Regions from separate parts of the Variovorax sp. LG9.2 genome, predicted to be linked through region 2. Evidence: riboswitches for the same ligand, from Rfam matches in the RefSeq annotation. Region 2 holds a riboswitch; the other holds the start of a gene.
What was found. Region 2 has a riboswitch for glycine ahead of gcvT (glycine cleavage system aminomethyltransferase GcvT). Riboswitches for the same ligand answer to the same signal wherever they lie in the genome.
Positions count from the first base shown of each region.

Region 1 (4,405 bases), on a different contig from region 2:
GTGGTGCAGCAACTCGCGCTGGCCGGCCAGGGAAAGTACGACTCGCCCGAACTGCAATGCGTGCGCCCGCTGCTAGAAATCCAGCAGCAGTGGTCGGCGCTGCCGACACCGCAAACGCTGCTGGCCGAGGTGCTCAAGACGCGCGAAGGTTCGCACCTTTTTCTCTACCCGTTCGCGGGGCGGCATGTGCATCTCGGGCTCGCCAACCTGATCGCCTGGCGCGTCGCGCAACAGGCGCCGCGGACCTTCTCGATTGCAGTCAACGACTACGGCTTCGAGCTGCTCTGCGCCACTGAGGTCGACTGGCCGGCGCTGCTGCCACAGGTGCTGGCGCCGGTGGACGAGGCGACGCTGTTGCACGAGGTGCTCGAAAGCCTGAATGCGGGCGAGCTGGCACAGCGTCGATTTCGCGAAATCGCGCGTGTGTCCGGACTGATCTTCCAGGGCTATCCGGGCGAGAAGCGCAGCAACAAGCAGCTGCAGGCCTCGTCGTCGCTGTTCTGGGAGGTGTTCCGCAAATACGATCCGCAGAACCGGCTGCTGCTGCAGGCCGAGCAGGAACTGCTCGCGCAGGAACTGGAGATCGGCCGCTTGCGCGCGAGCCTCGCGCGCTTGAACACGCAGCAGCTGGTCGTGCAAACGCTGGCGCGCCCGACACCGTTCGCATTCCCTTTGATGATCGAGCGCTTCCGCGAAAAGCTCACGAACGAAAGCGTGGCCGACCGCATCGCGCGCATGGTCGAGCAACTGGAGAAGGCAGCGGGTGGGGCGGTGCCGGTAGGCGGCGTGGAGGGCGTCAGGAGCACGCTGGCGTTCGGCAGCGAGCGTCGTCCGGCCAGGGTCAAAGGCAGCGGGATCGGCAACGACAGCGGCGGCGAAAGTGCCGACGGCCAGAGCGCACGGAAGCGACCCCGTCGCGAGCGCAAGCCGTCGCGACCATTGCCGCCGCTCTAGCCTCGATGGTCCCCATCGGTCGGGGTACAAAATGCCGCACGCATGACCCCCTCCATCCAGTTCCGCCGCCAGCTCATCGTCGCCATCCTGCTCGGTGCCGCGGTCGTCGGTGCCTTCATCCGGCATTACGCCGAACCGGGTGCGCTGCGCAACGTCGGCACTCTGATGATGTTGATCTGGGTGCCGATCGTCGGCAACATCGTCGGCTGGCTCATCGGCAGGATCAAGCGCAAGCCGCAGACCACGGTCGCCGGTACGCTGCCGCCGACTTTCGTTGCCGGCAGTGCGTTCAAGCCGCAGGCGCTGGTCGACATCACCTTGCGTCCGGCCAGCGTGCCGGTGGAAGACAAGGCCATCGCCGAGGGCGAGCATCACTGCGCCTTCGTCGTCGACAACCAGGCTTTCTCGGCGCGCTGGCTGCTGCCGCAAGGAGCGGCGGTGCTGCGACGCGGGCAGTCGCGCGCAGTGCAGGTCGAGTTCCTGGCGCCAGCCGTGGCACTGCCACTGTTCACCGCAGACACCCGCTTCCGGATGCTGGTCGGTCAGTCGTTCATCGGCGACGGCCGTGTGGTGGGACTGATCACGCCTTCGTGAAGGCGAAGTCCACTTCGGGCGTCAGGCCGCTGACGATGCGAGCGATCGATTTGCCGGAGCCGCAGGCATGCGTCCAGCCCAGCGTGCCGTGGCCGGTGTTGAGGAAAAAGTTCGGCAGCTTGGTCTTGCCGATCAGTGGCACGTTGCTCGGCGTAGCCGGGCGCAAGCCGGTCCAGAACTGCGCTTGCGTCGCATCGCCGGCGCCGGGGAACAGGTCTTCGACGCGCTTCACGATGGCTTCGCAACGCACGCGGTTCAGGTCGCGGTCGTAGCCGTTGAGTTCGGCGGTGCCGGCGATGCGCAGGCGGTCGCCGCGGCCGTCTTCGGCGGTGTAGCGCGAGAACACGAGCTTGAATTCGTCGTCGGTCAACGAGACCTGATGCGCCTTCGATGCGTCTTTCACCGGCATCGTCACCGAGTAGCCTTTGGCCGGATAGATAGGCAGTCGTATGCCGAGCGGTTTGGCGTAGATCGGGCTGAGCGAGCCCATCGCCAGCACATACGAATCGGCCTGCAACTTCTGGAACCGGCCTTCGATATCGGTCGCTTCGACATGTTCGATCTTGCCGCCGGCTTGGCGGATCGCGGTCACCGTGTGGCTCATCAGAAACTTGACGCCGGCCACTTCGCAGAGCTTGACCAGTTCGCGTGCGAAGCGGTTGGCATCGCCCGATTCGTCTTCGGCCGTGTAGGTGGCGCCGGCCAGGCGTGACCGCACATGCGCCAGCGCAGGCTCGATCCTGATGGCCTCGTCGGCCGAGATCACCAGACGCTCGCAACCGAGGGCGCGCATCTGTTCGCTCGGCTTCAACGCGCCGTCGAACTCTTTTTCGTCGGTGTAGAAATGCAGGATGCCCTGTGTGCGCTCGTCGTAGGCGATGCCGGCGTCGCGCCGCAGCGCCTGCAGCATGCTGCGGCTGTAGGTTCCGAGCCGAACGATCTGCTCGATGTTGTGCCGCGTGCGCGCCGGCGTGCATTCGCGCAGGAACTCCAGGCCCCATAGCCATTGGCGCATGTCGGCACGAATGCGAAAGAGCAGTGGCGCATCTTCCTTGCCTAGCCACTGCAGCACCTTGAGCGGTGCGCTCGGGTTGGCCCAGGGTTCGGCATGGCTGACCGAGATCTGGCCGCCGTTGGCGAAGCTGGTTTCTGCGGCCGGTGTGGCTTGCCGGTCGATCACGGTCACTTCGTGGCCGAGCTGTTGGAGGTAGTAGGCAGAGGTGACGCCGAGCAAGCCGGCGCCGAGAACGATCACGCGCATGGGAGGACCTTTTGAAAGTATTTCAATGGCCGCTCCCCCTGTCCTTGGTACCTGAGAGATTCGTGCTGCAAGAGAGGCTTGCGGCAGTTGCTCCTTCGGTGCGTCACTTGGCGTGACGGCTCTCCAGACGGCTTTTCAAAAGGTGCAGTACACAACCGGCGTGCGGTTTACCTGAGCGTTCATGGGAGTTTGCGCCTTCGGTGGGCCGTTCTGACGAACGCCCGCTCTCCTGCAGTGCAACGAGTTTAACCATGCGTGGTCACAAATTGCTGACAATTTGAGACACTGCACTCCCTTTTGACGTTCCGCCGATTCCTGCCTTTCCTCCACCGCTGCCATCGCCTCTGTCATCACCCCGCCGCTCGTGTCTCCTTCTCTTCCTTGCCAGGTCCAATGGGCCGATGAAACCCTGCAGTTGCTTCCTGAGCGCGCCATCTGGTGGCCCACCGGGCAAGTTCTCTTTGTCGCCGACTTGCATCTCGGCAAGGCCGCAACGTACCGCGCGCTCGGTCAGCCGGTGCCGGGCGGCACCACGCTCGAAAACCTCGCGCGACTCGACGCGCTGATTGAACGTCACGCGCCTAGGCGCATCGTTTTTCTCGGCGACTTCCTGCATGCCGCGCAGGCGCGCAGCGTGCTCACCACGCTGCAGGTCTGGCGCGACGGTCATGCAGATATCGACATGACGCTGGTGCGCGGCAACCACGACCGCCGCGCGGGCGATCCGCCGGCGTCGCTGCGCATCGACGTGGTCGACGAGCCCTGGCTCATCGGCCCGTTCGCCTGCTGCCACCATCCGCAAACGCACCCGACGCACTTCGTTCTGGCGGGCCATCTGCATCCGGCGTGCAAGCTGTACGGGCGCGGTAGGGACAGCTTGCGCATGCCGTGCTTCGTCAGCGAGGCGCGCCAGGCCATCCTGCCGGCGTTCGGCGAGTTCACTGGCGGCTGGCTGGTGGAGGCGGCACCGGGTCGACGCTTTCACGGTGTCGGCGGTGCGGCGGTGTGGGCGTTACCCGTGGCCACCCTGTCCAACATGGCGGGGCAGGTTGCCCACGCTTCGATCACTTCTCGAGGTTTCGCCAAATGAACAATTCCGTGGTGAAGCCCGATCTTCGCGAGCGCGCCGCACGCCTGCTGATGCTCGCGGCGCCATTGGCCCAGCTCGAACTCGAAGACGCGCTCATCGTCATCGATGCGATGGAGCCGGCTTTCGTGCGTGCCGGCTTGATCCTGATGGAACAGGACGAGGCCGACGACACCGACTACATGGCGCTGGTGCTCGAAGGCGAGGTGCGTGCCGAAAGCGGGACCGGCGTGACCGGTGAAGAGATCGTGGTGTCGGTGATCGGCCCGGGCAGCCTGATCGGCGAGATGGGCTTGCTCGACGGCGCGCCGCGTTCAGCCACCTGCACCGCGTTGACCGACCTCAAGCTCGCGACGTTGTCGCGCGAGGCTCTGATGTCATTGATCGACGGCCATCCCACGGTGGCAGCACGCCTGCTACTGGCCATCTCGAAAGGCCTTTCGGACCGGCTGCGTGACAGCAACCGGCGCTTGCGTTTGCTGATGCAGGTAACGCGGGCGGTTCAGCTG
Region 1 covers NZ_JASJXB010000030.1:1,098-5,502, reverse strand. The annotation lists gene QN413_RS22070 (ligase-associated DNA damage response DEXH box helicase) at 1-954, shown strand, start outside; gene QN413_RS22065 (hypothetical protein) at 997-1,548, shown strand; gene QN413_RS22060 (D-amino acid dehydrogenase) at 1,535-2,809, opposite strand; glycine riboswitch at 2,838-2,946, opposite strand; glycine riboswitch at 2,959-3,051, opposite strand; gene pdeM (ligase-associated DNA damage response endonuclease PdeM) at 3,174-3,899, shown strand; gene QN413_RS22050 (cyclic nucleotide-binding domain-containing protein) at 3,896-4,405, shown strand, end outside.
Region 1: another riboswitch for glycine. It lies ahead of QN413_RS22060 (D-amino acid dehydrogenase); the one in region 2 lies ahead of gcvT (glycine cleavage system aminomethyltransferase GcvT).

Region 2 (4,405 bases):
GGGCATGCTCAACGCGGTGGCAGGCACCAAGGTGTGGATCATGCTGCTGGGCTGCGTGCTGGGCTGGTTCTATCCGGTCATGTGGATGCGCGACCGGCGCAAGCGCCGCGACAAGGACATCCTGCGCACCCTCCCGGGCTACCTCGACATGATCACGCTGTGCTGCCAGGCCGGGCTGAGCCTCACAGGCGCCATTGCGCAGGCCGTGCAGAAAGGCCCGAAGGGTGCGTTGGGCGAAGAGTTCGACCGGATGATGCGCGAGATGCGCACCGGCGCGAGCCGCATGGACGCCCTCAATGCGCTGGCCGACCGGCTCGACAACCGGCACATCAAGAGCCTGGTGTCGAATCTGACGCAGGCCGAATCGCTTGGCGCCAGCCTGGCCGACACGCTCTCGGCCATTTCGGACCAGCGCCGCACCGAGCGTTTTCAGCATGCCGAGAAGCTGGCCATGGAAGCGCCGGTGAAGATGATCGGGCCGCTGGTCATCTTCATTTTTCCGGTGACTTTCATCATCATCTTTTTTCCGCTGGTGATGGAGTTCCTTGCGTCGACGCGGACGAACTGAATCCATGCGTGCCGTTCACCTTTTTGCCACGTCGACGGCGCAGCCGATCGGCCCGGTGCGCATTGCCGAAAGCGGCTGGGACCGCACGCGCGGGTTACTCGGCCGGCCGGAGTTGCAGGGCAGCGAGGGCCTCTTCATCACGCGCTGTAGTTCGGTCCACACCGTCGGCATGCGGCATGACATCGACGTCGTCTTCGTCGATCGCACCGGCCGCATCGTGCGCATCGCGGAGCGCCTCGCACCGATGCGCATGGCGATGTGTCGGAAGGCTGCGAGCGTGCTCGAACTGGCGGCAGGCCAGGCGCGCGCACTCGGACTCTTCGTCGGTACGAGCTTGCACGGATGGCAAACCGAAAAGGAACCCGCATGACCGCGCGACCCGCCCACCGGCCCAGCGGCCGAAGCCGCCAGCACGGCATCTCGATGACCGAGACGCTGATCGCACTGCCCGTGCTCATCCTGTTCGTGATGTGCCTCGTGCAGTTCGGCCTGATCTACCGAACGCGGCTGACGCTGGAATACGCAGCGCACGAGGCCGCGCGGGCCGGCTCGCTCAACAACGGCATGCCACTGCCCTTCATCATGCGCATGCCCAATGCGACGGGCTGGGGCGCGGTGAACAGCGCGGCACTGGAGACCACCACCAACGTACTGACGCGCGGCAGCGTCTGGCAAGGACTGGTCAAGGGAATGATGCCGCTCAATGTGCGCGAAGCCAGCCCTGGCGGTCTCGTCAAAGGCTGGGTCGACACCAACAAGGACCTGATCGAATCGGCTTGCATCGAGTACCTGAACCCGACGCAACATGCCTTTATCGACTGGTCGTTCGTCGAGAACTTCGGCGAGAACCGCTGGGTGGTGCAGATCCCGAACGACACGATGCGCTACCGAAAGCCCTTGCCCTACGACTACAAGGCGAAGGCGCTGTCGACCGGCGCCGGCATCAACGACCCGACGCCGCCCGACGGCGAACTGCGTGGCGCTATTTCGAACGAGACGCTGGGCGAAGCGAGCGTGCTGCACTTGCGCGTGCACTACGGTTATCGGCTCGGTATCCCTATTGCGAATCGCCTGATCGTGAAAGCGTTGCAGGGCTACCAGTTCGTCGCCGAGGCTTACTTCAAGGTGCTGTCACCCGATGGCGCCACCGCACCCGCAGGCGACTTCCGGCTCACTCAGCTGGACGCGTTCTACCTCGACCAAGGCAAGATTCCGCTGACTGCCGAAGGCGTCGTCGGCATGGAGTCGCCGATCTACTGGCATCCGTTCTATGCCTTCGGCCCTAAAAGCGATCGCAGCATCGATCTGCAATGGGATCCGCAGTGGAACAACAATCTGGGTAACAACGTGCTGGAAGCACCGGGCGATGCGATGACCAATGTGTTTGCCTTCGTGCGCAACAACAGCACCGAGTGGGCGAACCAGTTGCTGGGCAGCGGCCTGGATGCACTGGGCGACAAGGTCGGTACGGCCAATGCGTTTTGTCCGGCCATATGGAGTGGTGCAGTCACGGGTGCGCTTGCTGGCATACCCAACCCGGGTGGCGGGCCCTGAGCACAAAGAAACATCTGCCGCCGGTTCATCCACTACACTGGCCCGGGTCAGGAGAGCGCCCCGCACGACGGGACCGCCGAAGGCGCAGGAACCCTCCAAACGCTCAGGCAAAAGGACTGACACAGCGCCCGCGAAATCGGGCGTTTCCTTGCTGGAGAGAGACCGGCCCGCGTCGACTCGATTGAGATGTCGACATGCACCGGTCCACCGAAGGAGCAAACCCCGATCGTGGGGTGAATCTCTCAGGTAAAGCGGACAGCAGGGGTGGCCCATGGCTTGCGTCATGGCATTCGACCGCCCCTTTTTGTTGCTGGAAATCGCCATGGCCGACGCGCTGCAGAAAACCCCGCTCCACGACCTGCACGTCGAACTCGGCGCCCGCATGGTGCCGTTCGCCGGCTACTCGATGCCGGTGCAATACCCGGCTGGCCTGATCGCCGAACACAAGCACACGCGCAACGCCGCGGGCCTGTTCGACATCTCACACATGGGCCAGCTGCGGCTGGTCGGGCCCGATGCGGCGGCAGCTTTTGAAACGCTGATGCCGGTCGACGTCATCGGCCTCGCGCCGGGCAAGCAGCGCTACGGCCTGCTGCTGAACGACGAAGGCGGCATCCTCGACGACCTGATGTTCTTCAACGAAGGACAGGACTCGATCTTCGTCATCGTGAACGGCGCCTGCAAGGTGGCCGACCTGGCGCACATCCAGCGCAAGATCGGCAGCCGATGCGAGGTCCAGCCGTTGCCCGACCATGCTTTGCTCGCGTTGCAGGGGCCGCAGGCTGCGGCCACGATGGCGCGCCTGTGTCCAGGCATCGAAAAGTTCGTTTTCATGACCGGCGGTGCGGTGTTGATCAACCACGGCGACGGTCCAAAGATCCCGGTCTTCGTCACGCGCAGTGGCTACACCGGCGAAGACGGTTTCGAGATCTCGATGGCCGCGCGCGATGCCGAAGCGCTTGCGCGACTGCTGCTGGCACAACCCGAAGTCCAACCCATCGGCCTGGGCGCGCGCAACTCGCTGCGGCTCGAAGCCGGGCTGTGCCTGTACGGCAGCGACATCGACAGCACGACGACGCCCGTCGAAGCCGCGCTCAACTGGGCGATCCAGAAAGTGCGACGCGCCGGAGGTACGCGCGAAGGCGGTTTTCCGGGCGCAGACAAGGTGTTGGCACAGCTCACTGCCTCGACCGGCGGCGCAGGTCATACCGATCACGCGACGCTCAAGCGCAAGCGCGTCGGCCTGGTCGCGCTGGAGCGCATCCCGGTGCGCGACGGCACGCTGCTCGAATCGTTCGAGGGCGGACTGGCCATCGGCCAGGTCACCAGCGGCCTGCCTGGCCCGACCGCCGAACGGCCGATCGCGATGGCTTATGTCGCGTTGGCTTATGCCGAGCCCGGTACGCGCATTCAGGCGATCGTGCGCGGCAAGCCGGTCCCGATGGAAGTGACCACGCTGCCTTTCGTTCCGACGCACTATTTCAGAGGCTGAATTTTTTTCCCAAGGAGTTTTCAGATGACAGTCAAATACACCAAAGACCACGAGTGGGTCGATGCCGCCGAGGCAGGCGCTTCGGTCACCGTCGGCATCACGGTCCACGCGCAGGACGCACTGGGCGATGTCGTCTTCGTCGACCTGCCTGAAGTCGGCAAGACCTTTGCGCAGGGCGAAGTCGCCGGCGTGGTCGAGTCGGTCAAGGCCGCGGCCGACGTCTTCATGCCGCTGTCGGGCGAGGTCACTGAAGTGAACGAGGCTTTGCGCGCCGACCCATCGCTGGCCAACAGCGACCCGCTCGGCGCCGGCTGGTTCTTCAGGGTGAAGCTCGCCGATGCGCTGCAGCTCGATGCGCTGATGGACGCACCCACCTACGACAAGTTTTCCAGCGAAGCCTGATCACGCACCATGCCGATGTCTGCACTGCCCTCCTTGCCTTCCCTGCCTTCGTTTCGTGAACTCGAAAACGCAGATGAATTCATCGCGCGCCACATCGGCATCGAAGCGGCCGACGAGGCGCGCATGCTGCCCGTCATCGGCTCGGCCACGCGCAAGGAACTGATCGACGGCATCGTGCCGCCATCGATCCGTCGAAGCAAGCCGATGGATCTTCCGCCGCCGATCAGCGAAGCCGGCGCATTGGCCGAACTCAAGGCGATCGCGGCGAAGAACAAGGTCGCGCGCAACTTCATCGGGCAGGGCTACTACGGCACCTACACACCCGGCGTGATCCTGCGCAACATCCTCGAAAACCCCGCCTGGTACACGGCCTACACGCCCTACCAGGC
Region 2 covers NZ_JASJXB010000014.1:28,863-33,267, reverse strand. The annotation lists gene QN413_RS15530 (type II secretion system F family protein) at 1-568, shown strand, start outside; gene QN413_RS15525 (DUF192 domain-containing protein) at 573-938, shown strand; gene QN413_RS15520 (TadE family protein) at 935-2,122, shown strand; glycine riboswitch at 2,161-2,247, shown strand; glycine riboswitch at 2,264-2,391, shown strand; gene gcvT (glycine cleavage system aminomethyltransferase GcvT) at 2,406-3,614, shown strand; gene gcvH (glycine cleavage system protein GcvH) at 3,639-4,016, shown strand; gene gcvP (aminomethyl-transferring glycine dehydrogenase) at 4,032-4,405, shown strand, end outside.